DNA from 3 places in the Microbacterium sp. nov. GSS16 genome. Region 3 is predicted to be linked to each of the others. Evidence: predicted binding sites of a transcription regulator. Region 3 holds the regulator's gene; each other region holds the start of a gene.

Region 1 (9,607 bases), 760 kb from region 3:
GACGAGGCCTTCGAGGCGCAGGGGCACCGGATGATCGCAGAGGCGCTCGCCGCGTTCTGATCCGCCGCTGCTGCTCCGCACCGCTAAGCATTCGGGCGGAATATCTCCGGTAGTGCCTCGACGAAGCCCTCGAAATGGCTGTACCACATGGAATGGGCAGCGCCGTCGATGGCTCGGACGTCGACGCCGGCGAGGCGCAGTGCGTTCGCGTCGTCGTCGGAGACGAACCGGCTCGGATGCGCCCGAACGAGGATCGCACCGGCGCCAGGACGGTGATCGACGTCCGACTCCGATGACACCGATGCCGCAGTCGCCGGATCGAAGCGCCAGGCCGCCCTGGCCTCGACGACCGCGTCGTCAGCGCTGTAGAAGAATCGACTCTGTCGCAGCCGATCGGCGTCGATACGTGCGCGACGGTCTGCCTCGTACTGCGTGGTGAGTTCGCTGACGTCGCCGCCCCCGGCGAACGCGCATACGGTGTCGACGTAGACCTGCGTGTCGAGGGCGAGGCGCGCCGCTGCGGCGCTCAGGACGGTTCCGCCGTAGGAGTGTCCTATGCCGGCGAGTCGACGAGGATGGCCGATGAGCCGATGCCGGTGCGCGAGCGCGGCGACCGTCGCAACCACCGCATCCGCAGCCGAGCCGACCGAGCCTCGCGGATCGCGCGGCGACAGCCCGTGGCCCGGCAGATCCAGCGCTATCACGCGCGTGCCCTGTGCCGCGAGCCGTTCGCTGACTCGCCACCAGCTCTCCGACGATCCCATCATGCCGTGCAGCAGGAGGACGCTGCGTTCGGCGTCGGCGGGCCCGGTGACGACGGCGTTCAGCAGCATCCGCTCAGTCAAGCATGGGTGTCACCAGGGCCATGCGCCGGGGCCGCCGATCCGCGCGGCGTGAAGAGTACGCGAACCGCCGCATCTGATCGGCGACGACCTGTCCGGTGACGATCGATCCGGTGAGGCGGTGACGTACTCCTTCGCGGGTGAGATATTCGAGGTGTTCGCATACACCGCGGACGGTTTCGCCGAATGGGCCGCGCGAGATATGGAGCGCTTTCGACCCGTGATCGTGGAGATGCTCGTGCACGGCTTCCCGGTGCGCCGAGATCGGACTCTCGACGCGTTGCGGACGTTCTGGGCAGACCGACTGGCTGAGGGGCCGACGCTGGCGGATGCCGAATCCCGGCTTCGCCGATACATCATCACCGACCTGCTCGACGATCTGCGTGATGCGACGGATCCCCTCGAGAAGCAGGTGATCTCCGGTCTGCTGTTCGAGCGGACGGCAGAGCTCATGCTGCTGCTGACGGGAAAGTGGATCGGAACGGGCAAATGGCTTCCCCGGCGCCTGCGCGAGTGGGACGCGACGCGCGCACAAGCGCTCGCCGAACCCTTGGTGTCCGGGGATCATGCCGCGTTGGCCGAGCAGGTTCACGCGGAACTCGATCGTGCCGGCGGACGCGTGCAGGCGGGCTTCCGACGATGAGACGGATGTTCAGTGTCTCCGAGGTTCGCGCGACCCATTCACTGGCCTGTCTCGTCCCGCGTGAAGACGGGTGATCAGGCCGGCGTGACCGTCGTCGTCATGACGAGCAGCTGCGGGTCACTCAGATCCAGGGCGACTCTGATGGAGGAGAATTCGGCCAGCGACCGCACGTGCGTGCCACCGCAAAGGAATCCGACCTCGCCCTCGGGCAGCGTGCAGCGCCAGGTGCGACGGTCGATGATGCTCGGCCCGTCGACATCGATGCGACTCCGACCCGCCGAGGCGATCCAGCCGGCGAGCGTCTCGTTGATCTGCGTCTCACGCTCGGCGAGCGTGGCGGCGAAGCCCTCCGAGTCGAACCCGGCCTTGCGCAGGCTCTTGCCCAGACGGTACTCGTCGACGCTGCCGTCGGCGTGGATGCGGCTGGACTGATTCGCCTTCCCCTCGAAGTCGGGATTGCCGAGGGGATCGGTGCCGATCTCCTTGCGCCACAGGTCGGCCAGCGCCGCGTCGAGCGCGAGAGATGCCAGATGGCACGCGGTGTGGCCTCGGCTCAGCGACGCCCGGCGATCGGCATCCACTGTCAGTGTGACGGAGGCGCCGACGGCGATATCTGCCGGGATCGCTCCCTCGGTCCGGTGGCCGACCATCCACGTCCAGCCTTCCCCACCGCGCTTGACGGGGATGTCGGCTCCGATGGCCAAGGCACCTTCATCACTGATGGCAGCCATGACGGCCTCGGTCACACGCACCTGCACGTCACCGGCGGTGATGAACCCGGCGTCGCCGGGCTGGTCGGGCCAGGTGTGGTCGACAGGATGGAACGGGGTGGCGTCCACCACCACGATCGCGGCGGTCTGATCGACGAGAAGCACCTCGCCCTCGCCGGTCAGTGCGCCATCGGGGAACGAGACGAGCGTCGACTGCATGGCTTCCTCTCGCCGGCTCAGCCGGTGATGACCTGGGCGGTGCCGAGCGGTGCGTCGGAGCCCATCTCGGCTGCGATGCGGTTGGCCTCTTCGATGAGCGTGGCGACGATATCGGCCTCGGGGACGGTCTTGATGACCTCGCCCTTGACGAAGATCTGGCCCTTGCCGTTGCCCGATGCGACGCCGAGGTCAGCCTCACGCGCCTCGCCGGGGCCGTTCACGACACAGCCCATCACGGCGACACGCAGCGGGACCGTCATGTCCTTGAGCCCCTCGGTGACGTCTTCGGCGAGCGAGTACACGTCGACCTGCGCACGACCGCACGACGGGCACGACACGATCTCGAGCTTGCGCTCGCGCAGGTTCAGCGACTGCAGGATCTGATGCCCGACCTTCACCTCTTCTGCGGGCGGCGCCGACAGCGAGACGCGGATCGTGTCGCCGATTCCCTCGCCCAGCAGGATGCCGAATGCGGTGGCGCTCTTGATCGTGCCCTGGAACGCCGGGCCCGCTTCGGTCACGCCGAGGTGCAGCGGCCAGTCGCCGCGTTCGGCAAGCTGGCGGTACGCCTTCACCATGACGACGGGGTCGTTGTGCTTGACCGAGATCTTGAAATCGTGGAAGTCGTGCTCCTCGAAGAGCGAGGCCTCCCACACCGCGCTCTCGACCAGAGCCTCCGGCGTTGCCTTGCCGTACTTCTCGAGCAGTCGGCGGTCGAGAGACCCGGCGTTCACGCCGATGCGCAGCGAGACGTCGGCCGCCTGCGCGGCCTTGGCGATCGCGCCGACCTGGTCGTCGAACTTGCGGATGTTGCCGGGGTTCACGCGCACCGCCGCGCACCCGGCGTCGATCGCCTGGAACACGTACTTCGGCTGGAAGTGGATGTCGGCGATCACCGGGATCTGGCTCTTCTTCGCGATGATGTGAAGCACATCGGCGTCGTCCTGCGACGGCACGGCGACGCGAACGATCTCGCAGCCGGATGCCGTGAGCTCGGCGATCTGCTGCAGCGTGCCGTTGATGTCGGTGGTCTTGGTCGTCGTCATCGACTGCACGCTGACCGGGGCATCTCCGCCGACGAGCACCTTGCCGACCCGGATCTGACGGGACTTGCGACGCGGGGCGAGGACTTCGGGGACGCGCGGCATCCCAAGATTCACTGCAGGCACGCGTCCAGGCTACCGCCGCCCGATCGACGTCGGCTGGAAGCGGGCCTCTTCGTGTCCGTCACGACATCCACGAGAGTATGGACTCTATCGAATCTTTGTTCTATACTGGTGGCATGCTCATCGATGAGGAGTCCGGGCCGATGCCGCAGTCGGCGGGTGATGTGCTGGGGGTGCTTCTCGATGACGTGACCTGTTCGGAGGTGGACGCGAATCGGTATGCGGCGCGTCAGGCGCAGCGGGTGGTGGAGGCGGTGGATTTCGCGCGTCGGCATCCGGAGGTCTACACGATCGACGCGGATGTGCAGATGGCGGAGCGGGCTGTTGTTCTGGAGCTGTCGCTGCGGTTGCGGATCTCGCAGGAGCGGGTGCGGGAGCTGTGTTCTGTCGCGGAGACCGCGACGCGGGATCTGCCGCTGCTGTGGCAGCGCGCCCGTGACGGGTTCGCGTCGATGCACAACGTCGGCGTGATCGTCACCGCCGCCGGCGCGCTCGCCTCCCCGGTGGGTGCGCCGCGGGAGGTCGAGGATGCCGAGGCCGCCGCGCTCGCGACGCTTGACCGAGCGGCGCACGAGTGGGTGCTGACCTGCTCATCGGCGGTGCTGCGGCAGCGGGCGAAGAGGCTCGTCGACCGGATCACCGGCGACAGCGCCGCGCGTCGGCACACCCGTGCGATGGCCGACCGGCATGTCGGCCGCTCCCCCGCCGGCGACGGGATGTCCTGGATCACCGCGCTCGTGCCCACTCACGAAGCCGTCGCGGTGATGCGGCGCCTGACCGCCACGGCCAAGCACACCCAGAAAGACAGGCGCGACGGGCGCACGCGGGATCAGATCCGTGCCGACCTGTTCAGCGCCTGGCTGCGCGGCATCGGCACCGCCACGGCGGTGGAGACGAAGATCTTCGTCACCGTGCCCGTCCAACTCCTCGCCGGCGAACCCGTCGCCGTCGAGTCCGCCTCGATCGTCGGCGGTGACAGCATCGACCCACTCACGGCGAAGCAGCTCTTCCTCGATGCCCGCGGCTTCCGCCGGGTGATCACCGACCCCGTCAAGGGCGTGGTCGTCGACATGGACCGCCGCACCTACCGCCCCACCCGAGCACAACGCGACTGGCTCACCCTGCACCACGGCACCTGCTCCCGCGACGGATGCACCCGCCTCGCCCTCGACGCCGACCTCGACCACGACCGCCCCTGGGCCGAAGGCGGGACCACAGATCTGACGCAACTGCGACCACTCTGCCCGCGCGACCACACCATCCGACATCGCACCCGCGTCCGCTATCGCACCCGACCCGACCGCACCGTCCAGATCGTCTCCCCCACCGGATACACCAGCACCGCACCACCACCCTTCTGAACCGTTGGAAGCGGGCACCGTGTCCGTCATACGCCCGATCGCGCCCCGCGCGATGTGCTAATTTCACGGTATGTCCGCGACCCGCACCTGGTGGCCCGCCTTCTAGGCGGTGATTCGCGTACCCACGAGATCAGACCGCCTTCCGGGGCGGTCTTTTTCTTGTCCGCACCGGATCCCCGACCGAGGAGACACCGATGACCGCAGTTCCGCTCGCCCGACTGGCTGAGCTCACGGCCGATCACGACGCATCGTTCGTGCTGATCGCGCGTGAGGGCGGCATCGACCTGCTCACGGGCGATATCGCCGATGTGGATCATCTCGCCGACATCCCGCTCGACGGCCCAGATGGACCTCGCGAGGTGTTCGCCCTGGTTCCGTACCGCCAGGTGCGCGAGCGCGGGTTCGACGCGCAGGACGACGGCACGCCCCTGCGCTGCCTGCTCGTCGACGAGCACATGCAGATCGACAGGGCCGAGCTGATCGCCGCCCTCCCGCAGAGCCCGATCGCGCTCAGCGATGGAGGCTTCGACATCTCCGATGACGACTACGCCGACATCGTCGAGCGCGTCATCGCCGATGAGATCGGCAGGGGCGAAGGGGCGAACTTCGTCATCCGTCGCGACTACCGCGCGAGGTTCGACGCCGACGACCGCACGGCCGCCCTCACCTGGTTCCGCGCCCTGCTAGAGCACGAGCGCGGGGCGTACTGGACGTTCGCGGTCATCACCCCGGGCCACATCGCCGTCGGCGCCAGTCCCGAGGCGCACGTCGTCGCACGCGACGGCGTCGTGACCATGAATCCCATCTCGGGCACCTTCCGCCACCCGGCGGGCGGATCGACTCGCGAATCGCTGACCGAGTTCCTCTCCTCGACCAAAGAGACCGAAGAGCTGTTCATGGTCGTCGATGAAGAGCTCAAGATGATGAGCCAGGTCTGCTCGGACGGCGGGCGGATCACCGGCCCGCACCTCAAGGAGATGTCGCGACTCACGCACACCGAGTACATGCTGCGCGGCCGCAGTCGCCTCGATCCGCGTGACATCCTGCGCGAGACGATGTTCGCCCCCACCGTGACCGGATCGCCGATGCAGAACGCGTGCGCGGTCATCCGCAGACACGAACGGTCTCCGCGAGGCTACTACTCGGGCGTCGCCGCGCTCTTCACCCCCAACGGCGAGGGCGGACACGATCTGGACGCCCCGATCCTCATCCGCACGGTGTATCTCTCCGACAGGCAGCTGCGAGTGCCGGTCGGTGCCACGCTGGTGCGCCACTCCGACCCGCTCGGCGAGGTCAGCGAGACGCACGGCAAGGCGGCCGGCGTGCTCGGCGCAATCGGCGCGATCGAGCGTGACCGTGCTGCCGAGGCGCGGGATGACGACGCACCGAGCGAGACGCGGCTGGCCGACGACCCCGAGGTCGCCGCTCTGCTGGCGTCCCGAAACACTCGCCTCGCCGACTTCTGGATGCAGCCGCAGAATGCCCACCCCGGTGGCCGCTTCGCCGGTCGGAGTGCGCTGGTCGTCGACGCCGAAGACCGCTTCACCACCATGCTCGCCCACCAGCTGCGCCACCTGGGACTCGACGTCGAGATCGCCGCGTGGGACGTCGTGACCGACAGCGCGATCGATGCCGCAGACCTCGTCGTCGCAGGCCCAGGGCCGGGCGATCCCCGCGACGCCGCCTCGCCGCGCATAGCGCGCATGCAGCAGGTCGTCGCGCGCCGTCGCGACGCAGGGGCACCGCTTCTCGCCGTGTGCCTGAGCCATCAGATCCTCGCTGACCGGCTCGGCATCGACCTGGTGCCGCTCGATGCACCGCATCAGGGCGTGCAGAAGACCGTTCCGGTCTTCGGGCAGGACGCCTCGGTCGGCTTCTACAACACCTTCACCGCCCGGGTCGCACCCGGCACCACTTCGGTGGCGGATGCCGAAGTGTCGGCTGATGCCTCCAGTGGCGACGTCTACGCGCTGCGTGGCGAGCGCTTCGCGTCCGTGCAGGGGCACCTCGAGTCGATACTGTCGCGCGACGGACTCGAGACGCTCGAACGGCTCGCCGCCCACGCCCTCGCCTGACTCGCGAGGCTCTGCCCGACAGACTCATGACGGCAGAGCTTGCTGAGAGGGTCAGATGCAGGCAGAGCCTGCTGAGAGGGTCAGCCGCGGAGACTCTGCTGACAGACTCAGCCCAGCAGGCTCATCGGCTTCACGAGGTCTGCCACGATCAGCAGCGCGCCCATGCCGATCAGCAGCACCGCCACGACCACGGTCACCGGAACGAGCCGGGTCGCGTCGACGGGCTTCGGAGCCGCGCGCCCGGTGATCTTCGCCCACGCGCGTCTGACGCCCTCCCAGAGAGCGACGACGACGTGCCCGCCATCGAGCGGCAGCAGCGGAATGAGGTTGAACACGAACAGCGCGATGTTCAGCGCCGCGAGCAGGTTCATCAGCACGACAAGGCGGTTCAGCACCGGGGCATCCGTGGCGGCCACTTCGCCGGCCAGACGACCGACGCCGACCACGCTGAGCGGACCGTTCGGGTCGCGCTCGGCCCCCGTCACGAGAGAGGCGCCGACGTTCCACAGCTTCGCGGGCAGGTTGACCACGAGAGAGGCGACGGCCCCGGTCTGCTGCAGCGCGAGCTCAGGACCGGTGGCGATCGGCTGCGGCACGTACTCGCTCTGCGCGAAGATGCCCGCGTACCCGACCGTGCGCGTGACCGGCTCGCCCTGCTCGTCGAGAACCGCGCGGCCCTCGGCATCCACCTCACCGCGCTCCGCGGCCACCGGTGTCAGCGTCAGATCCACCCGCTGACCGTCGCGTTCGACGACGAGATCCAGCGGCTCGCCCGGCGAGCGCTGGATGATCGCGGAGGCCTCTGCGAAGGTGTCGACCCGCTCGCCTTCGACGCTGACGAGCACATCGCCCGCCTGGACACCCGCCTGCGCCGCGGGTGCGGCAGGGTCATCCCTCTCGCAGCTCTGCTGCGTCGTGCCGGCGGGAAGAACGCATTCGGTCACCGACGCGACGGTCGTGCTGGCCTGCTGGATGCCGATCCCGGATGCCATGATCGTGAAGATGGCGATCGCGAGCACGAAGTTCATCGCCGGCCCGCCGAGCATGATGATCACGCGCTTCCAGACCGGCAGGCGGTAGAAGACGCGATCCTCGTCGCCGTCTGCGATCGTCTCGTCGTTGGCGGTGCGCGCATCCTGCACGAGGGAGGCGAACAGACCGCGAGCGGGGGTGCTCTTCGCCGACGGCGGGTACATCCCCGACATCGATATGAAGCCGCCGAGCGGCAGCGCCTTGAACCCGTACTCCGTCTCGCCGATCCGCTTCGACCACAGCCGCGGACCGAAGCCGATCATGTACTGACCGACGCGTACGCCGAACAGCTTCGCGGGCAGCAGGTGCCCGACCTCGTGCAGGCCGATCGACAGGCCGAGGCCGATCAGCATGAACACGACGCCGCCCAGGTACAGCAGGATCTCCACCCGACCACGCTAGTGGCAGGTCTGAGGAATCCCCTGGATCCCCCGAACGCCGGGGGCGACCGGGCCGCGTGAGATCATGGACGGGATATGACCACGACATCACTGCCCCCTGTGCTTCGTCCGGCCGACCCACCCCGTCGTGCGCTGACGGAGCTGGCCGACCGCTTCGCCCGAGACGTCCGGGGTGACATCGACGGCGTTCAGCTGAGCGGCATCACCCTCGCCACCGCCGACCTGCGCGCGGGTGAGGCCTTCGTCGCCATCCAGGGCGTCAATCGCCATGGTGCCGAGTTCGCGCAGATCGCGGCAGAGCAGGGCGCGGTCGCGGTGATCACCGACGAGGCAGGCGCGCAGATCGCCGCCCCGGCCGGCCTGCCGGTCGTCGTCGTCGACGACCCGCGCGGGGTACTGGGTGCGCTGAGCGCCTGGGTGTACGGCACCGGGGCGGGCGACCCGCTGCCGCTGCTGTTCGGCACGACCGGCACCAACGGCAAGACGAGCGTGTCGCACCTGCTGCAAGGGCTGCTGGATCAGATCGGTGTCGTGTCGGGTCTGTCGTCCACGGCGGAGCGTCACATCGCGGGCGAGGTCATCGTGTCGCGTCTGACGACGCCCGAGGCATCCGAGATGCACGCCCTGCTCGCCCTCATGCGCGAGCGCGAGGTCGAAGCCGTCGCCGTCGAGGTCAGCGCGCAGGCCCTGTCGCGCCACCGCGTCGACGGGATCATGTTCGACGTCGCCGGATTCACCAACCTCTCGCACGACCATCTCGACGACTACGCCGACATGGAGGAGTACTTCGAAGCGAAGCTGCCGCTGTTCACTCCGGAGCGCTCGCGTCGCGCGGTGGTGAGCGTGGACTCCGCTCCCGGAGCCGTCGTCGTCGAGCGCGCCACCGTCCCCGTCGTCACCGTCGGCACGCCGGCGATCGCGGCCGATCCCGATGCCGCCTCACGCGCAGACTGGGTCGTCTCGATCGACGACGAACGCCCCAGCGGCACCGCGTTCACGCTCACCGGTCCTGCCGGGCGCACGCTGTCGACCGTCGTGCCGGTGATCGGACCGCACATGGCGGCCAACGCCGGACTCGCGATCGTCATGCTGCTGGAGGGCGGGTACGACTGGGAGCGCATCACCGACGCGCTCGAGCGCGACGGGCACATCGTCGCA
Region 2 (9,607 bases), 700 kb from region 3:
GGCAGCTCGGACCCCGACGTCACCTCGAAGTGCACCAGACGGTTGTCCTCTGCGCGACCGGTGAGGCGGTGCGTGGAGGCGTCCTTCTTGCCCTCGCCGACCGAGACCAGCACCTCGACTTCACGGCCGACCTGCTTCTGGTTCTCTTCCAGCGAGATCCGCTCCTGCAGCGCGATGAGGCGCTCGTAGCGCCGCTGCACCACATCCTTGGGCACCTGGTTCGGCATGGTCGCGGCGGGCGTGCCCTCGCGGATGGAGTACTGGAACGTGAAGGCGCCTGAGAAGCGGGACTGCTCGACGACGCGCATGGTGTCTTCGAAGTCCTCATCGGTCTCGCCGGGGAAGCCGACGATGATGTCGGTGGTGATGGCGGCGTGCGGGATGCGCTCGCGCACCTTCTCGATGATGCCGAGGTAGCGCGAGCTGCGGTACGAGCGGCGCATCGCCTTGAGGACGCTGTCGCTGCCGGACTGCAACGGCATGTGCAGCTGCGGCATGACGCTGGGGGTCTCGGCCATTGCGTCGATGACGTCGTCGGTGAAGGCTGCGGGGTGCGGGCTGGTGAACCGGATGCGCTCGAGCCCCTCGATCTCGCCCGCCGCACGCAGCAGCTTGCTGAACGCCTGGCGGTCGCCGAATTCGACGCCGTAGGAGTTGACGTTCTGCCCGAGCAGAGTGACCTCGATGGCCCCGTCTTCGACGAGCAGGCGGATCTCATTCAGGATGTCGCCGGGCCGGCGGTCCTTCTCCTTCCCGCGCAGGCTCGGCACGATGCAGAACGTACAGGTGTTGTTGCATCCGACCGAGATCGACACCCAGCCGCTGTGCGCGGAGTCGCGCTTGGTGGGCAGGGTCGAGGGGAAGACCTCGAGCGACTCGAGGATCTCGAGCTCCGCCTCGCCGTTGTGGCGGGCGCGCTCGAGCAGCCCCGGCAGGGAGCCCATGTTGTGCGTGCCGAAGACGACGTCTACCCAGGGCGCCTTGTCGAGCACGGCCTGCTGATCCATCTGCGCGAGGCACCCGCCGACGGCGATCTGCATGCCCTCGTGCTTGTCCTTCCGGGACTTCAGATGCCCGAGGGTGCCGTAGAGCTTGCCGGCGGCGTTGTCGCGGACGGCGCACGTGTTGATGATGACGATGTCGGCCTCGTCGCCGGCATCAGCCCGCACGTACCCTGCGCTCTCGAGCGAGCCGGAGAGACGCTCGGAGTCGTGCACGTTCATCTGGCAGCCGAAGGTGCGCAGCTCGTAGGAGCGACGGCGCCCATCGGCGGCGATCGCCGCGTCGGAGAGCGCGATGATCGTCGGTTCGGAGGAGAGAGAAGACATGGTGCGTCCATTCTACGAGCCGCCCGGCCTGGTGGCTGAGCGGCCCGTAGAGCGGATGCTCAGTCGGAGTCGACGAACCGGACGCCCGAGGGCCGCATGCCGGGGCGGGTCGCCGCACGACGCACGCCGACCTCGCTCAGAGCTGTGCGAGCGGCGTCCATCGCGACCGATCCGCCGTAGCCGCGACGGGCGAGCTGCCCGTGAAGCCGGCGCAGGGCGGTGTCGTACTCGAGGCGGCTCATGCCGGATGCCTTGCTGCGGGCGAACTCCAGTGCACGCTCGGCATCGTCGTCGGGCAGCTCTGCGAGTGCGTCGTCGACGATGTCGCGCGGGATGCCGCGCTGCGCGAGCGATCGAGCCAGGGCGATGCGGCCCTGTCCCTTTCGCTCGGAGCCCGAGGTCACCAGCAGCGACGCCAGCGTGTGATCGTCGAGATAGCTGCGGCGGAGGAACTCATCGATCACGTCTTCGATCGCGTCGCGATCGAGGCCGTTCTCGCGCAGAACCGATCGCGCTTCCGAGACCGACAGCTGCTTGGCGCGGAGCTTGCGCACCAGGGTCTCCTCGGCGCGCTGACGGATCTCGTCGGCGTCGGGTTCGACCGGCGCTGGCTCGTCATGGGCGTCGCCCGGATCGTCGAATCGCACGCCGGCCGGCGCGGGCGCGGCCCTCACGGAGTCCGTGGCAGGGCCGACGCCACGCGCGCCACCGAAGAGCGGGATCACCGGCGCGAGCTTGTCAGCGGATGACATGACTCACCACGGTTGTTGAGCGACGTCGAAACACGTCAGCGGATGACATCAGGCCGGACGACGCTCGGCGAGCTCGTCGACGGTGGCCTCGGCCTTGACGCCGACGCCCAGCTTCTGCTTGATCTGCGTCTCGATCGCCATGGCGATGTCGTCGTTCTTGATCAGGAAGTTGCGGGCGTTCTCCTTGCCCTGCCCGAGCTGATCGCCGTCGTAGGTGTACCAGGAGCCCGACTTCTTGACGATGCCGTGCTCGACGCCGAAGTCGATGAGGCTGCCCTCGCGCGAGATGCCTACGCCGTAGAGGATGTCGAATTCGGCCTGCTTGAAGGGCGGGGCCATCTTGTTCTTGACGACCTTGACGCGGGTGCGGTTTCCGACCGCTTCGGTGCCGTCCTTCAGCGTCTCGATTCGACGGATGTCGAGGCGGACCGAGGCGTAGAACTTCAGCGCCTTACCACCGGCCGTCGTCTCCGGAGAACCGAAGAACACACCGATCTTCTCGCGCAGCTGGTTGATGAAGATGGCGGTGGTCTTCGTCTGGTTCAGCCCACCGGTCAGCTTTCGCAGTGCCTGCGACATGAGTCGGGCCTGCAGACCCACGTGCGAGTCGCCCATCTCGCCCTTGATCTCCGCCTCGGGAACGAGGGCGGCGACGGAGTCGATGACGACGAGGTCGATCGCGCCCGAGCGGATCAGCATGTCGGCGATCTCGAGCGCCTGCTCACCCGTGTCGGGCTGCGAGACGAGCAGCTGATCGATGTCGACGCCGAGCTTGCGCGCGTACTCGGGGTCGAGCGCGTGCTCGGCGTCGATGAACGCGGCGATGCCGCCCGCGCGTTGCGCGTTGGCGATCGCGTGCAGCGTGAGCGTGGTCTTACCAGACGACTCGGGACCGTAGATCTCGATGATGCGTCCGCGCGGCAGACCTCCGATGCCCAGGGCGACGTCGAGGGCGATCGACCCGGTCTGGATGACCTCGACGGGAGCGCGCTCGTCGCTGCCCAGTCGCATGATCGAACCCTTGCCGAACTGACGCTCGATGTGCGCGAGCGCGGAGTCCAGGGCCTTCTCGCGGTCGTCGGTTGATGGCATGACGTGCTCCTCTGTATCTCGAAGTTCTGCCGCCTGTAGGCTGTCGCGGCCGTTCCGGATGGAGTGACTCTGCGACAAGGCGTATGGCTCAGTGCCACATCCCTCACCGTACGAGCAGCCACCGACATTGGATCGGCGACAGCGTCTGATGTGGAGAAGATGACCTCAAGACCACTTGTGCAGAACACTACGCGGACATCGAACACATCTTCGACGACACGCCGAAAGCGAACCGCGGAGTTTCGTTCAGCGCTCGCGGGGATCCAGGCGCCCGACGCCGTAGCGACGCGTCGCGGGAACGTCGGTCTCGTCGCACAGCGCGAGCCAGATGTCGCGCGGGGGAACACCGGCATCCAGCGCCTCGCGCGCCGTCCTGCCGAGCGACCCGAGGATCAGGTCGTGCACAAGAGAGTCCGCGCGGCCGCCGAACTCATCGGCGACCGCGCGGAGGAACTCGCTTCGTCTCATGGGAGTCGCTGCAGCGTCAGTGCAGCGACAGCTCGGGCTCGACCTCGGCGACGAGGTCGTCTGGCACCACATCCGGGAACGGGCTGAGGCCCTCGAGCACGGAGATGCGGTCACCCACTTCGCGCATGATCGTCGAGATCGGCACATCGAGCGCTTCGGCGACCGATGCGAGGATCTCGCTCGACGCCTCCTTCTGACCGCGCTCGACCTCGCTCAGGTAGCCGAGGGCCACTGAGGCCTTGCTCGCGACCTGTCGCAGGGTGCGCCCCTTCTGCAGGCGGAAGTCCCGCAGCACATCGCCGATTTCCTGTCTGACGAGGATCATCGGAACCTCCTCTCCTTCGCGCCACCCGGAACCTGCTCCGAGGGGATCGCCAGTCTAACCCGACCGGGTGTCGTTGAATCTACTGTTTCTCGCTGTGTTTGAGTTGTGAGTGAACGACTTGTCACACAGGGAGGAACGCCGGCGCGCGAGGCGCTATTCCCGCACGGCGTCCAGCGCCGCCGCGATGGCCGCCGCGGTCGCCTGGGCGCGGATCTCGGCGCGCGTCCCCATGAACAGATGCGGGATGCTCCATGCGCCCGTCGGGGTGACGACGCCGATGTGCACGGTGCCCACCGGCTGGCCGTCGGGCGAGTCGGGCCCGGCGATGCCCGTGGTCGCGATGCCGACGTCCGCGGGGCGCGCATCGACGGCCATAGCCCGCCGCACGCCCTCGGCCATCTGCACGGCGACGTCCGGATGCACCGCACCATGCTCGACGAGCAGACCGGCGTCCACGCCGAGCAGGGTGTGTTTGACCGGCGTGGCATAGGCGACCACGCCGCCCAGCAGCGTCGCGGACGCACCGGGGACCGACACGATCTCGGAGGCGACTGCTCCGCCGGTGAGCGACTCGGCCACGCCCAGCGTCCAGCCGCGCTCGCGCAGAGCGGCGACCAGCAGCTCGGCGTCGGTCATCCGGCCCTCCGACGACCGCGCACCTGTGCCACGACGTAGTCGATGCCGCTCGCGACGGTGAGCACGAGCGCCAGGATCATCAGCACCTGCGTGACCACGACCCAGGCCGTCTGACCGACCAGGCCGTGCAGCGGCAGCAGCGCCCAGCTCAGGGCGATGCCCTGGACGACGGTCTTGATCTTTCCCATCCAGGCCGCGGCGACCACGTGCTCGTGCACGAGAGTGAAGCGGTGGATGGTGATCGCCCACTCCCTGATCAGGATCACGACGATGATCCACCAGGGAACCTCGCCGAGGATCGCCAGCCCGAGGAAGCCCGCACCTGTCAGCAGCTTGTCTGCGATCGGGTCCCACAGCTTGCCGAAGTCGCTGACGATGTCGTACCTGCGGGCGAGGTAGCCGTCGACCCAGTCGGTCGATATGGCCAGCACGAACAGCACGGCGGCCACCCAGCGCATGACGATGTCGTCGGCGCCGAATGTGCCTGCAATGAGCAGGAGCACGAAGAAGACGACCGCGAGAGGGATGCGCGCGACCGTGATCGCGTTGGGGAGCTGCCGGGGAATCGCCATCAGTCGCGCCCCGTCAGGCCCCAGGCGTCCTCGTCGCCGTCGTCATCACTCTCCACCACCGGCAGCCCTTCGAACTGCCGGGCCACCGGGTCGTGGCCGTACTGGTCGGCGGAGGCGGACGCGCTCGCGGCCGGCGCGGCCGGCGCGGCCGGTGCCGGCGCGTCCTCGCCGCGCAGCTTCGCGAGCACACCGGGAAGCTGCTCGGATGTCACCAGCACATCGCGGGCCTTGGATCCCTCGGATGGGCCGACGATCTCGCGCGACTCGAGCAGATCCATGAGACGACCGGCCTTCGCGAAGCCGACGCGCAGCTTGCGCTGCAGCATCGAGGTCGAGCCGAACTGCGACGACACGATCAGCTCGGCGGCGGCGAGCAGCAGCTCGAGGTCGTCGCCGATGTCCTCGTCGACCTCCTTCTTGCGCGCCTCGGCAGACTCCTGCACGTCGGGCCGGTACTCCGGGCGCGCCTGCTGAGTGACGTGCTTGACGACCGCCGAGATCTCGGCCTCGTCGACCCAGGCGCCCTGCAGACGGAACGGCTTCGACGAGCCCATCGGCGAGAAGAGCGCGTCTCCCTGGCCGATGAGCTTGTCAGCACCCGGTGCGTCGAGGATGACCCGGCTGTCGGTCACGCTCGTCACGGCGAACGCGAGTCTGGAGGGCACGTTCGCCTTGATCAGGCCCGTGACCACGTCGACGCTGGGGCGCTGCGTGGCGAGCACGAGGTGGATGCCAGACGCGCGGGCCAGCTGCGTGATGCGCACGATCGAGTCCTCGACGTCACGCGGGGCGACCATCATCAGATCGGCCAGCTCGTCGACCACGACCAGCAGGTACGGATAGGGCTTGAGCACGCGCTCGCTGCCCGGCGGAACCTGCACCTCGCCGGCGCGGACGGCCTTGTTGAAGTCGTCGATGTGGCGGTACCCGAACGACGCCAGATCGTCGTAGCGCATGTCCATCTCCTTCACGACCCACTGCAGCGCTTCCGCCGCCTTCTTGGGGTTCGTGATGATGGGCGTGATCAGGTGCGGCACACCGGCGTAGCTGGTCAGCTCCACCCGCTTGGGGTCGATCAGCACCATGCGCACATCGGCGGGGCGGGCTCGCATGAGCAGGCTCGTGATCATCGAGTTCACGAAGCTGGACTTTCCCGACCCCGTCGAACCGGCCACGAGCAGGTGCGGCATCTTGGCCAGGTTCGCCACGACGATGTTGCCGCCCACGTCCTTGCCGACGCCGATGGTCAGCGGATGCGTGCTCTTCTGCGCGGCGCTCGAACGCAGCACGTCGCCGAGCGCGACGGTCTCCTTGTCGACGTTGGGGATCTCGATGCCGATGGCGCTCTTGCCGGGGATGGGCGACAGGATGCGCACGTCGTTCGATGCGACCGCGTAGGCGAAGTTGTTGCTCAGCTGAAGGATCTTCTCGACCTTGACGCCGTGACCGACCTCGACCTCGTACTGCGTGACCGTCGGTCCGCGTGAGAAGCCGGTGACCTTGGCGTCGACCTTGAACTGCTCGAGCACGCTGGTGATCTGCTCGATCGTGCGGTCGGTGGCGTCCGAGCGCACCACCGGCGGCGGTCCCGACTTAAGCACCGCCGTCGAGGGCAGCACGTACGGAGCCGCTGGCGCCTGCAGCCCCTTCTCCCCCGGTCCGTCGGTCCCGAAGCCGTCGAGCCCTGGCAGCTCACCGGTGGATCCGGAGTCGTCGAGCAGCGCGGTCGTGTTCTGCTCACCGAGCATCCCGGTGAGGGCGCTGACGTCGGAGAGCACCTCGGTCGCTGCATCCGCCCCGCCGTGCGCGGGCTCGTCGTCGACGATGACCGCCTGGTCGTACGCGGTCTTCTGGGCGGGCTCGTCGAAGAGAGCCGTGATGGCCTGGGAGTCGACGTCGTCGTCCGGCGTCTCCTCCCGCCCGCTCTTGTTGCGGCGCCACCACGGCAGCGCGTCGTCGTTCTCCGCGTCGTCAGCGGCGCCCGCCTCCTCGGCGGTCTGGCGCAGGGGGCGCTCGGCGCCGAACATCCACGCGTACAGATCGCCCAGTCGCTCGCCGATGCGGTTCGGCGGCGTCTTGGTGAGGATCAGGATGCTGAGGACGGCCAGCATCGCGAGGACGATGTACGCGACGGCCGGGGTCAGGAAGGCCAGCGGCTCACCGAGCATCCAGCCGAAGAGGCCACCGGCGGCGCTGAGCTCGGGCATGCCGTCGCGCGGCTGCGGCCGGACGATCGCGCCGGTCGCCCCGGTCGTGCCCGATGCGACGTGCAGGATGCCGGCGAGCGAGAGCACGAAGAGCCCGAAGCCGATCCCGATCCGGCCGTTGTCGTGCACCGACGACGGATGCCGGAACAGCCAGCCCGCGAGAAGAAGCAGCAGCACGGGAAGCACGAACGCGACCCGGCCGACCAGCAGCCCCCAGGTGAAGGCGCTGACGTTCTGCGCGATCACGTCGCCGATGAAGAACCACTCGACCACGCCGCCGACGATGGCGAAGAGCACCAGCAGCAGCGGGAAGCCGTCGCGCCGCTGGTCCTTCTCGAGGTTCTCGGGTCCGAACGCGCGGAACAGACCGCCCACGCCGTGCGCGAGCCCCAGCCACATGCGCACCCCGAGCGGCGGCCGCTCGGCGTCGTCGATGTACTTCTTCGGAGCCGGAGCGGCTTTCGCGCTCGATCGGGCCGTCGTCTGCCGCTTCGGGCGAGACGAGCTCGCGCTCTCGGACGCGCGCTCGGACTTGGTGGTGCTCCTGGCCATGTCATCCACGGTACGGCCGACGGCGGACAACGGCCCGCAGTGACGCGGCTTTGCGCGGTATCAGGCCTCGATCACGAGGGGCACGATCATCGGGCGGCGGCGCAGCTTCTGGTTGACCCAGCGACCGATCGTGCGACGGATGATCTGCGAGAGCGCGTGGTTGTCGCGCACGCCGTTGCTCGCCGCCTCTTCGAGGGCGGCGACGATCTTCGGCGTGATGTCGTCGAACACGCGGTCTTCCTCCGCGACGCCGCGCGCATGGATCTCGGGGCCCGAGATGATGCGTCCGGTCGAGGAGTCCACGACGACGATGACGGAGACGAAGCCCTCTTCGCCGAGGATCCGGCGATCCTTCAGGTCTGCGTCGGTGATGCCGCCGACCGTCGATCCGTCGACGTACACGAAGCCGATGTCGAGCTGCCCCGCGACCCGCGCCTCGCCGTCGCGGAGGTCGATGATGGTGCCGTTGCCCCCGACGATCGTGCGCTCCTCGGGGATGCCGGTGTCCTGCGCGAGCTTGGCGTTCGCGATCAGGTGGCGGTACTCACCGTGCACGGGCAGCACGTTCTTCGGCTTCAGGATGTTGTAGCAGTAGATCAGCTCACCGGCCGCAGCGTGTCCCGAGACGTGCACCTTCGCGTTGGCCTTGTGCACGACGTCGGCGCCGAGCTTGGTGAGCCCGTCGATGACGCGGTAGACGGCGTTCTCGTTGCCCGGGATCAGGCTCGAGGCGAGGATGACGGTGTCGCCCTCACCGGGCTCGATCGCGTGGTCGAGATTCGCCATGCGGCTGAGCACGGCCATCGGCTCACCCTGCGAGCCGGTGGACATGTAGACGATCCTGTCGTCGGGCAGGTCGCGCGCCTTCTTGTAGTCGATCAGCACGTTCGCGGGCACCTTGAGGTACCCCAGCTGCTCGGCGATCGTCATGTTGCGCACCATGCTGCGGCCGAGGAAGGCGACGCGACGCCCGTGCGCGTGCGCGGCGTCGATGACCTGCTGCACGCGGTGCACGTGGCTGGAGAAGCTGGCGACGATGACGCGGCGGCGCGCCTTGCCGATCACCTGCTCGAGCACGGGGCCGATGGAGCGCTCGGTCGGTGTGAAGCCGGGCACGTCGGCGTTCGTGGAATCGACGAGGAACAGGTCGACGCCCTCCTCGCCGAGACGCGCGAAGGCGCGCAGATCGGTGATCCGTCCGTCGAGCGGCAGCTGGTCCATCTTGAAGTCGCCGGTCGCCAGCGCGAGGCCGGCAGGGGTGCGGATGGCGACGGCGAGGGCATCCGGGATCGAATGGTTGACCGCGACGAACTCGAGGTCGAACGGCCCGACCCTCTCTTCCTGGCCCTCCTTCACCGTGAGCGTGAAGGGCTTGATCCGGTGCTCTTTGAGCTTCGCCTCGACGAGCGCGAGCGTCAGCCCCGATCCGATCAGCGGGATGTCCTGCTTCAAACGCAGCAGGTACGGCACCGCGCCGATGTGGTCTTCGTGGCCGTGGGTCAGCACGACGCCGACCACGTCGTCGAGGCGATGCTTGATCGGCTCGAAGTCCGGCAGGATCAGGTCGACGCCCGGCTGGTGCTCTTCAGGGAAGAGCACGCCGCAGTCGACGATGAGGATCTTGCCCTCGTACTCGAACGTGGTCATGTTGCGACCGACCTCGCCCAGACCGCCC
Region 3 (9,607 bases):
CGAGCAGCCCGCCGTGCCGCAGGCGGCATCCCGGCCGACGTCGGATCCGCACGCCCATCCGCCGACCGACCCGCGCCCGCCCGCCGTGGCCACCCCGCCCGAGGAGCGTCCGGCGGCCGTCGGTCCGCGAACCAACCCGATCGTGATCCCGGAGGTGGAGGTCGCCGAGCTGGGCATGGCCGACAGACTCGGCCTCTCGCGTGACGACGACGAGGAAGTGGGCCCGACCTCATGAACTTCGGACTCATCGTCGGCGAGGCGCTGATCGGCCTTCGCCGCAACATCTCGATGGTCATCTCGGTGGTGCTGGTCACCTTCGTCTCGCTGACTTTCGTCGGCGCCGCGATCCTCATGCAGACGCAGATCCAGACTATGCGCGGCTACTGGGGCGAGAAGGCCGAGGTCACCATCTACATGTGCTCGCCGCTGTCGACGTCGCAGAACTGCACGTCAGACGAGGCGACCGAAGAGCAGATCACGACGGTCGAGGACGAGCTGGCCGGTCCCGCGCTCAAGCCCCTGATCAGCGACGTCGCCTTCGATGACAAGGAGACGACCTACCAGAACTGGATCGAGCGCTTCGGCGAGGAGCAGGCGAACGCCTTCGGCGTCGAGAACATGGGCGTCGCATTCCGCGTCACCATGAAGGATCCGCAGCAGTCGCGCGTGCTCACCGAGGCGTTCTCGGGAGTGGCGGGCGTCGACGAGGTGCAGGACCAGCGCCGCCTGCTCGATCCGCTGTTCTCCGCGCTCACCGTCGCGACCTACGTCGCGGTCGGCGTCGCAGCGCTCATGCTCATCGCCGCCGTGCTGCTGATCGCCACGACCATCCGACTGTCGGCCTACGCGCGTCGCAAGGAGATCGGCATCATGCGCCTGGTGGGGGCGTCGAACCGGTCGATCCAGACTCCGTTCGTGCTGGAAGGCGTCTTCGCCGCCTTCCTCGGATCGGTGTTCGCCAGCGCGGCCGTGCTGACCGGCGTGAAGTTCGGCGTCGAGGGGTATCTGGCCGAGCGCGTGCCGTTCATGCGGCCGCTCGTCGACATGCGGGATGCGGCGTTCGTGGTGCCCGTGCTGATCGGCATCGGCGTGCTGCTCGCGGCTCTGTCTGCCGGATTCGCGATCCGGCGCTGGCTGCGCACCTGATCCTTCGACAGGCTCAGGAACCGATAGGGTGGAGGGCTGTCTGTCGTCAGGAGAAGAACATGCCCAGGGAACGCGGGGAGAAGGTCGTCGCGACCAACCGTCGCGCGCGTCACGACTACAACCTCGAGAAGTCGTACGAGGCGGGTCTCGTGCTCACCGGCACCGAGGTCAAGTCGCTGCGTCAAGGGCGCGCCAACCTCAGCGACGGCTATGCGTACGTCAAGGGCGGCGAGGCGTACCTCGACGCCGTGCATATCCCGGAGTACTCCCAGGGGCACTGGACCAATCACTCCGCCAAGCGCATCCGCAAGCTGCTGCTGCACAAGGATGAGATCCGCAAGCTCGAGCACGCCGTCTCGGCCGGCGGCTACACGCTCATCCCGTTGAAGCTGTACTTCTCCGACGGTCGAGCCAAGGTCGAGATCGCCCTGGCGAAGGGCAAGAAGGAGTACGACAAGCGTCAGACGCTGCGCGAGCGTCAGGACACCCGCGAAGCCGAGCGGGCGATGCGCCTGCGCAATCGCGTGGGCGAATAGCCCACAGACACGCTCGCGCCGGCCCCTTCGACGGGCTCAGGGACCCAGCCGGGGCTCAGGCACCCAGCCGGGGCTCGAATCCGAAGGTGCGGCCAAGGAAACGCAGCTCCGCCTCGAGCGAGGCGACGATCGTCTCCGCGGCGCGGAAGCCGTGCCCCTCGCCCTCGAAGAGCAGGTACTCGTGCGGCACGCCGCGCGCGGCCAGCGCGTCGCGGATCGCTTCCGACTGCGACGGGGGCACGACTCGGTCGTCCGACCCCTGCTGCAGCAGCACCGGCACGTCGATCCGGTCGGCGTGCGAGAGCGGCGACCGCTCGATGTACACGCTCTCGGCCTCGGGCAGGGGACCCACCAGGCCGTCGAGGTAATGCGCCTCGAAGTCGTGGGTCTCGGCGGCCAGCATCCGCAGATCCGCCACACCGTATCGCGAGATGCCGGCGGTGAACGTCCCGCCGCGCACCAGCGCGCACAGCACCGTCCAGCCGCCGGCCGATCCGCCGCGAATGGCGATGCGGGAGGGGTCTGCGAGTCCGGCGTCGGCCATGCCGCGCGCGGCGGCGATCACGTCGTCGACGTCGACCACGCCCCACTGCCCGTCCAGACGCTGGCGGTAGGCGCGGCCGTAGCCGGTCGATCCGCCGTAGTTCACGTCGAGCACGCCGATGCCGCGGCTGGTCCAGTACGCGTACGCGGTGGATGCCGCGCCCGAGACGTGCGCGGTGGGGCCGCCGTGCACCATGACGATGTACGGCGGCAGCTCGCCGTCGGGCGCGGAGGCGTCGGGGCTGGTGGGCCGGTAGTCGAACGCGTGCACCGGTCCGTGCGGGCCGTCGAAGGTCACCGGGCGGGCACGGGGAACCCAGACGGGATCCGCCTCGGCACCGCCGGTCACCGTCGTGATCGTGCCGTCGTCGAGGTCGACGCACCACAGCCCCGCCCCGACCGTCCGGCCCGCGCCCGAGATGAGCACCCGCGATCCCTGCGCGTCGTCGATGCTCGCGCCGGCCGTGATCGGCAGGGTGAGCAGCTCGACGACCTCGCCGTCGGGCGAGATGAGCACGATCTCGTCGGATCCGTTCGTGCGCACGGCGACGACGCGGCCGTCGTCGAGAGGCTGGTACCAGCGGTTGCCGAGCACCCACAGCCCGCCGCCGGTGTCGGCGTCGGCCAGGCAGAACGGCTCGGTCGTCGCCGGCGGGGTGGGCGCGGGCGGCGGCGCGACGTCCACGACGTGTGCGAGGTGCAGGTTCCAGCGTCCGGTGGCGTCGTCGGCGTACAGCAGCCGGTCGTCCGAGAGCCACTCCGGCTGCACGGGCGCCCGGCTCGGGACTCCGGCATCCCAGCCCGACTCGAGATGCATGACCGAGACGATCGCCCGCTCCCACGGCATGTGCTCGGCGTTCCACTGCACGTACGCCAGCTGCTTCCCGTCGGGCGAGAGCGCCGGATGTGCGACGAAGCCGTTCACCGAGACGAGCGTCCGCACGGCGGACTCGTCGTCGGCCGCCGTGCCGTCGAGCGGGATCTCGACGATCGCGCGCACATGCGGATCGGGTCGCAGGTCCTCGCGCACCGCGAGCAGCCGGCCGTGCTGCAGCCGCAGGCCGCCGTACGCGGGGCCGGCCGCGGTCAGCGGCTCGGGGGCGCCGCCGCGCGGCATCCGGTGGATGCGCTGGTCGCCGCCGTGCACGAAGTACAGCGTGCCCTCGGCGTCGGCCGTCCACGCTCCGCCGCCGTACTCGTGCACGCGCGAACGCGCGTTCCACGGCGCGGACAGGATCTCGTCGCCGCTCGAAGTGCGCACCGTCACCCTGCCGCCCTCGGCGGGAACGGATTCGCCCCACCACACCTCGTCGCCGACGAAGCGGGCTCCGTCGATGCGGGGGGATGCCTGCGCGATCATCTGCGCGGTGAACGGTGAGGGCCACGAGCCGTACGGTGCGGTCATGGATCCGAGCCTAGCCAGACTCGCAGGTGACACACGGCGTCACACAGTGTGCGCTGCGCCGAGCCGCTGTCCTACCGTCTGAGGGCACGCCGTCGCACCGGTCCCGAAGGAGAATCGCCATGAGCAGCATCCCGTTCTCCTTCGAGCTGTATCCGCCGCGCACCGCCGAGAGCACGCGCGCCCTGCACGACACGATCGACCGCCTCGCCGAGGCGGGGCCGGAGTTCATCTCGGTCACCTACGGCGCAGGAGGGTCGACCGGCGGCCGCTCGCTCGACGTGCTGCGATACATCCGCACGCACACCGACACCGAACCGCTCGCGCATCTCACCTGTGTGGGCAACACCTATGCGGGCGCCGCCCGTCTGATCCGCGAGTTCCTCGATGCCGGCGTGCTGAGCTTCCTCGCGCTGCGCGGCGACCCGCCGGCTGGCCAGAGCGAAGACGACGTGTTCCTCGGCGACCTCGAGAGCTCGGCGCAGCTCGTGCAGCTGATCGACCGCGTGCAGGCCGAGCGCGCGCCGTACGAGGAGTCGCCGGTGCGCGGCAACCCCGGAGCCGTACGGGTCGCACCGCGCCGCAAGGTGAACATCGCCGTCGCCGCCTTCCCCAACGGCCACCCGCGCTCGGCCTACAGCAGTCAGCATGTGGATGCGCTGCTGGCCAAGCAGGCCGCTGGGGCGACCGTCGCGATCACGCAGCTGTTCTTCCACCCCGACCATTACCTCGCGTTCGTCGAGCGCGCCCGGCGCGCCGGCGTGACGATCCCGATCCTCCCGGGCATCATGCCGATCACCTCGCCGGCTCGCCTGGCGCGCGTGCTCGAACTGACCGGCGAGGAGCTTCCGAGCGAGCTCGCAATCGAGCTCGAGATCGAGCCGACCACCGAGGGGCGCCGCCGGGTCGGCATCCGCTGGGCGGCCGACCTCATCCGCGCCGTCGTCGACGGCGGCGCACCCGGTGTGCACCTGTACGCGTTCAACCAGCACGAGACCGTGCTCGACGTCCTCCACTCCGCCGGGGTCATCCCCGCGCTCTCCGCAGCATCGAAAGGAACCTCATGACCGCTTTCCCCGCAGGGACGATCCTCGGCTACCCGCGCATCGGGCGTCGTCGCGAGCTGAAGAAGGCCGTCGAGTCCTTCTGGGCCGGCCGCTCCGATCAGGCGGAACTCGAGCGCACCGCCGCCGAGCTGCGCGCGACGACGCGTGCCCGCCTCGCGGAGCTGGGCCTCGGCCGCGATGACTCGTCGATCCCCGAGTCGTTCTCGTTATACGACCAGGTGCTCGATACCGCCGTCACGGTCGGCGCCATCCCCACGCGCTTCGACGACCTCCGCGACGAGGACGGCACGATCGGACTCTCCGCCTACTTCACCGTCGCACGCGGCGAGGGCGAGCGAGCACCGCTCGAGATGACCAAGTGGTTCGACTCGAACTACCACTACCTCGTCCCCGAGATCGGCCCCGAGACGACCTTCTCGCTCGCCAGCGAGCACCTCGTCCAGCAGGTCGCCGAAGCCGCCGCCGCCGGATACGTCACCCGCCCGGTGATCGTCGGTCCGGTCACGCTCCTCGCGCTGGCGAAGGCGTCGGACGACGCGCCGGAGGGCTTCGAGCCGCTCAGCCGACTCGCCGACGTGCTGCCGGTTTACACCGAGCTTCTGGCGAAGCTCAAGGCCGCCGGCGCCCAGTGGGTGCAGCTCGACGAGCCGGCGCTGGTCAGCGAATCGCTGCCGGTCGACACCGCGACCCTCGCTGACGCGGCAGCCCGCGCGCTCGCGGTTCTGGGCGGTGCGAGCGAGCGCCCGCAGATCTTTGTCGCCGCCCCGTACGCGGCGCTCGGCGCGACACTCGACGTGCTGGCCGCCGCACCTGTCGAGGCGATCGGCATCGACCTTGTGCGTGGCGAGGTGCCGGCAGCGCTCCCCGCGCTCGAGGGCAAGACGCTCGTCGGCGGAGTGATCGACGGGCACAACATCTGGCGCGGCGACCTCGATGCCGCGTTCGCGAAGCTCGAGGCGCTGCGCGACCTCGGAGCGGCTGCGCTGTCGGCATCCACCTCGACCTCGCTGCTGCACGTCCCCCACGACGTCGACGACGAGACGGCCCTGGACGCCCGTCTGGTCTCGTGGCTCGCCTTCGCCGACCAGAAGGTCGGCCAGGTCGTCACCCTCGCGCAGGGTCTTGGCCAGGGCCGGGATGCGATCGCCGACGCTCTCGACGCGGCATCCGCCGCCCTGGCCGACCGGCACGACGCCCCCGGCGTGCGCGACGGTGCCGTGCGCGCCCGCGAGGTCGCCGAGGCGGAGTACTCACGCGTGTCGTACGCCGAGCGCGAGAGCGCGCAGCAGGCGCTGAACCTGCCCGCCCTTCCGCTGACGACGATCGGCTCGTTCCCGCAGACCGGCGACATCCGTCGGGCCCGCGCCCAGTTCCTGCGCGGCGAACTGCCCGCCGACGACTACGACGACTTCCTGCGCCGCGAGATCGACCAGGTCGTCGCCCTGCAGGAGGAGCTCGGCCTCGACGTGCTCGTGCACGGCGAGCCCGAGCGCAACGACATGGTGCAGTACTTCGCAGAGCACCTCGACGGATTCGCCGTCACCCAGCACGGCTGGGTGCAGTCGTACGGTTCGCGCGCCACCAGGCCCTCGATCCTGTGGGGCGATGTGTCGCGCCCCGCGCCGATCACGGTGTCGTGGGCGTCGTACGCGCAGTCGCTGAGCGTCAAGCCGGTCAAGGGCATGCTGACCGGCCCGGTCACGATCCTCGCGTGGTCGTTCGTGCGCGACGACCAGCCGCTCGGCCAGACCGCCAACCAGGTCGCGCTCGCACTGCGTGACGAGATCACCGATCTCGAGGCCGCTGGGATCGCCATCATCCAGGTCGACGAGCCGGCGCTGCGCGAGCTGCTTCCGCTGAAGGCGGCGGAGCAGGCGGACTACCTCGACTGGTCGGTGCGCTCGTTCCGGCTGGCGACCGGCGGCGCCGCAGCGGGCACGCAGATCCACACCCACCTCTGCTACTCGGAGTTCGGCGTCGTGATCGACGCGATTCGCGCGCTCGATGCCGACGTGACCTCGATCGAGGCGGCCCGCAGCCGCATGGAGGTCGTCGCCGACATCGCCCGCTTCGGATTCGACCATGGGGTGGGCCCTGGGGTCTACGACATCCACTCGCCGCGCGTGCCCAGCGTCGAGGAGATCGAGGCGCTGCTGCGTCGCGCCGTCGACGAGCTGCCGCTGCGGCAGCTGTGGGTCAACCCCGACTGCGGTCTGAAGACCCGCGCGTACGAGGAGACCGTGCAGTCGCTGCGCAACATCGTCGAGGCCACCCGACGCGTCCGGGAGGACGTTTCGGCCGCCGTCTGAGACGCGTTCACGACGAAGAGGCGCCCCTTCCGATCGGGAAGGGGCGCCTCTTCGTCGTGTGCGCGATCAGACCGCGCGAAGCACCGCGACGACCTTGCCGAGCACGACGGCCTCGTCGCCGAGGATGGGTTCGAACGCCGAGTTGCGGGGGAGGAGCCAGGTGTGACCATCGCGGCGGCGGAACGTCTTCACCGTCGCCTCACCGTCGATCATGGCCGCGACGATCTCGCCGTTCTCGGCGTTGTTCTGCGTGCGCACGACGACCCAGTCCCCGTCGCAGATCGCCGCGTCGATCATCGACTCGCCGTTGACCTTGAGCATGAACAGGTCGCCCTTGCCGACCAGCTGCCTGGGAAGCGGGAAGATCTCCTCCACCTGCTGGTCGGCGGTGATCGGCACTCCGGCGGCGATCTGCCCGACGAGCGGCACGAGTGCCGCGTCGCCCACCGCGGGGGCGGTGTCGGCCGGGTTCTCGGCACCGCTGCCGGGGAGATCGATCAGAACCTCCATGGCGCGGGTCTTGCCGGGATCACGGCGCAGGTAGCCGCTGAGCTCGAGCTGCCCGAGCTGGTGCGTCACGCTGGAGAGCGACTTGAGACCGACGGCGTCGCCGATCTCGCGCATGCTCGGCGGGTAGCCGTGGCGCGCGATCGAGCTCTGGATCACCTCGAGGATGGCCATCTGCTTCGGGCTGAGGCTCTTGCGCCGACGCGTGCGGGGAGCCTCGGCTGCGGTCTCAGGGGTGTCGCTCATGGGTGCTCCTTCATGCCCTCACACGGTGCGGATCCGCGTCGTCGCGGGGATCCGATTCGAATGTCGGTGGCCCATGGTGGGCTGACTTCATCGAAACCGTATCCGAGTTCTCTCGCGAAACGGAAGATCTGTTCGAGCGTGTCGCGCAACCAGCGGCCTTCGATTCGAAGAATCCTTGACAGATGTTCGATATCGAAGATAGATTCGGAACGTAGCTTCGCATCCGGCATCCCCGGCCGGATGCCGGATGCGAAAGCTGCATCACCTCCGCCTGACAGCGGGGAGAGTGAAGAGGAGCATCACGTGAGCACGATCAGCATCCAGGCCCCCCTGACCGTCCCGGTCGCGGCCGCTGCGCGGCGTTCTGTCCCGACCCGGCTGCGTCTCACCGCGCGCGGTCGCCGTCTGCTCGCCACCCTCGCCGCAGCGCCCGTCATCGCCGGCATCACCGTCTCGCTGCTGGCGGGCGGCTCGGCCCTCGCCTCCGGTGAGAGCGACCCCGTCGCCTTCGAGACCGTGACGGTGCTGCCCGGCGACACGCTGTGGTCGATCGCGGCTGAGGCCGCCCCCGCCTCCGACCCCCGCGAGGTCATCGACGACATCAGGCGTCTCAACAACCTGAGCTCGGGCATGATCCAGGTCGGCGCGTCGATCGCGATCCCGACCGAGTACGCCGACTGATCGCGCCGACTGAGGGCGCACTCCGCCCGAGGCCACTCGGCATGGGCGGACGGGCAAAGGTGCACCGTCATCCGCGGCGGCGTCCTTCGTGCGCGGCCTACGATGGAGCATGTGACATCCCTCGATGAGCTGCCCCTCCGCGCCGACCTGCGCGGGCTCACGCCGTACGGTGCCCCGCAGGTGCCGCTTCCTGTCGCTCTGAACGTCAACGAGAACACGCATCCGGTTCCCGACGAGATCGCCAGCGACATCCTCGACGACATCGCGCTTGCACTGCGAGACGTCAACCGCTACCCCGACCGTGAGTTCACCTCGCTGCGCGAGGCGTTCGCGGAGTACCTCGGCCACGGGCTCGCCGCAGAGCAGATCTGGGCGGGCAACGGCTCGAACGAGGTGCTGCAGCACATCATGCAGGCGTTCGGCGGCCCAGGCCGGACGGCGTTCGGATTCGCGCCCACCTACTCGATGTACCCGCTGATCACGCAGGGCACCGGTGCGCGCTGGATCGCCGGCACGCGGCACGACGACTTCACCATCGACCCGGATGACGCCGCACGGCAGGTCGCCGACGTCGACCCCGACGTCGTCATCCTCTGCACCCCGAACAACCCCACGGGAACGCCGCTCGGGCTGGAGGTCATCGAGGCGGTGTACGAGGCGGCACGCGGGGTCGTCATCGTCGATGAGGCCTACCAGGAGTTCGCCCCGCACGACGCGCCGTCCGCGCTCACGCTGCTCGACGGGCGTCCTCGGCTCGCGGTATCGCGCACGATGAGCAAAGCCTTCGCGTTCGCCGGTGCGAGGGTCGGCTATCTCGCCGCCGACCCTGCATTCATCGACGCGCTGCGTCTGGTGCGTCTGCCCTACCACCTCAGCGCCCTCACGCAGGCTGCCGCCGTCGCGGCACTGCGCAACGCGTCGACCATGCTGCGCATGGTCGACGAGATCGTCGAGCAGCGCGAGCGGATCTCCGCCACCCTGGAGGCGCTGGGCTACACGCCGCACGTCTCCTGGTCGAACTTCGTGCTGTTCGGCGGGGTCGACGACCCGAAGGCGACCTGGCGCGCGCTGTACGAGCGCGGGGTGCTGATTCGCGACGTCGGCATCCCGCATCACCTGCGCGTCTCGGCGGGCACCGAAGCCGAGACCACTGCATTCCTGGAAGCCCTC

What was found. Region 3 encodes LexA, which represses DNA repair genes until DNA is damaged. Its sites were predicted from a motif close to TCGAACANNTGTTCGA; they were not measured.
Region 1: the regulator LexA is predicted to act here: its motif matches at 3,671-3,686, upstream of PGB26_RS12315 (HNH endonuclease signature motif containing protein).
Region 2: the regulator LexA is predicted to act here: its motif matches at 3,371-3,386, upstream of recA (recombinase RecA).

What each region holds. Positions count from the first base shown of each region.
Region 1 covers NZ_CP116338.1:2,576,897-2,586,503, forward strand. Annotated here, with positions in the region: gene PGB26_RS12290 (phosphotransferase) at 1-60, shown strand, start outside; gene PGB26_RS12295 (alpha/beta hydrolase) at 84-833, opposite strand; gene PGB26_RS12300 (hypothetical protein) at 964-1,485, shown strand; gene PGB26_RS12305 (hypothetical protein) at 1,560-2,414, opposite strand; gene ispG (flavodoxin-dependent (E)-4-hydroxy-3-methylbut-2-enyl-diphosphate synthase) at 2,432-3,562, opposite strand; gene PGB26_RS12315 (HNH endonuclease signature motif containing protein) at 3,697-4,941, shown strand; gene PGB26_RS12320 (anthranilate synthase family protein) at 5,136-7,016, shown strand; gene PGB26_RS12325 (M50 family metallopeptidase) at 7,124-8,437, opposite strand; gene PGB26_RS12330 (Mur ligase family protein) at 8,525-9,607, shown strand, end outside.
Region 2 covers NZ_CP116338.1:2,517,199-2,526,805, forward strand. Annotated here, with positions in the region: gene miaB (tRNA (N6-isopentenyl adenosine(37)-C2)-methylthiotransferase MiaB) at 1-1,328, opposite strand, end outside; gene PGB26_RS12005 (regulatory protein RecX) at 1,388-2,080, opposite strand; gene recA (recombinase RecA) at 2,129-3,172, opposite strand; gene PGB26_RS12015 (DUF3046 domain-containing protein) at 3,419-3,640, opposite strand; gene PGB26_RS12020 (helix-turn-helix domain-containing protein) at 3,657-3,965, opposite strand; gene PGB26_RS12025 (CinA family protein) at 4,119-4,601, opposite strand; gene pgsA (CDP-diacylglycerol--glycerol-3-phosphate 3-phosphatidyltransferase) at 4,598-5,173, opposite strand; gene PGB26_RS12035 (DNA translocase FtsK) at 5,173-7,932, opposite strand; gene PGB26_RS12040 (ribonuclease J) at 7,993-9,607, opposite strand, start outside.
Region 3 covers NZ_CP116338.1:1,814,587-1,824,193, forward strand. Annotated here, with positions in the region: gene ftsE (cell division ATP-binding protein FtsE) at 1-235, shown strand, start outside; gene ftsX (permease-like cell division protein FtsX) at 232-1,146, shown strand; gene smpB (SsrA-binding protein SmpB) at 1,206-1,682, shown strand; gene PGB26_RS08645 (S9 family peptidase) at 1,738-3,630, opposite strand; gene PGB26_RS08650 (methylenetetrahydrofolate reductase) at 3,750-4,694, shown strand; gene metE (5-methyltetrahydropteroyltriglutamate--homocysteine S-methyltransferase) at 4,691-7,003, shown strand; gene lexA (transcriptional repressor LexA) at 7,070-7,756, opposite strand; gene PGB26_RS08665 (LysM peptidoglycan-binding domain-containing protein) at 8,060-8,437, shown strand; gene PGB26_RS08670 (histidinol-phosphate transaminase) at 8,540-9,607, shown strand, end outside.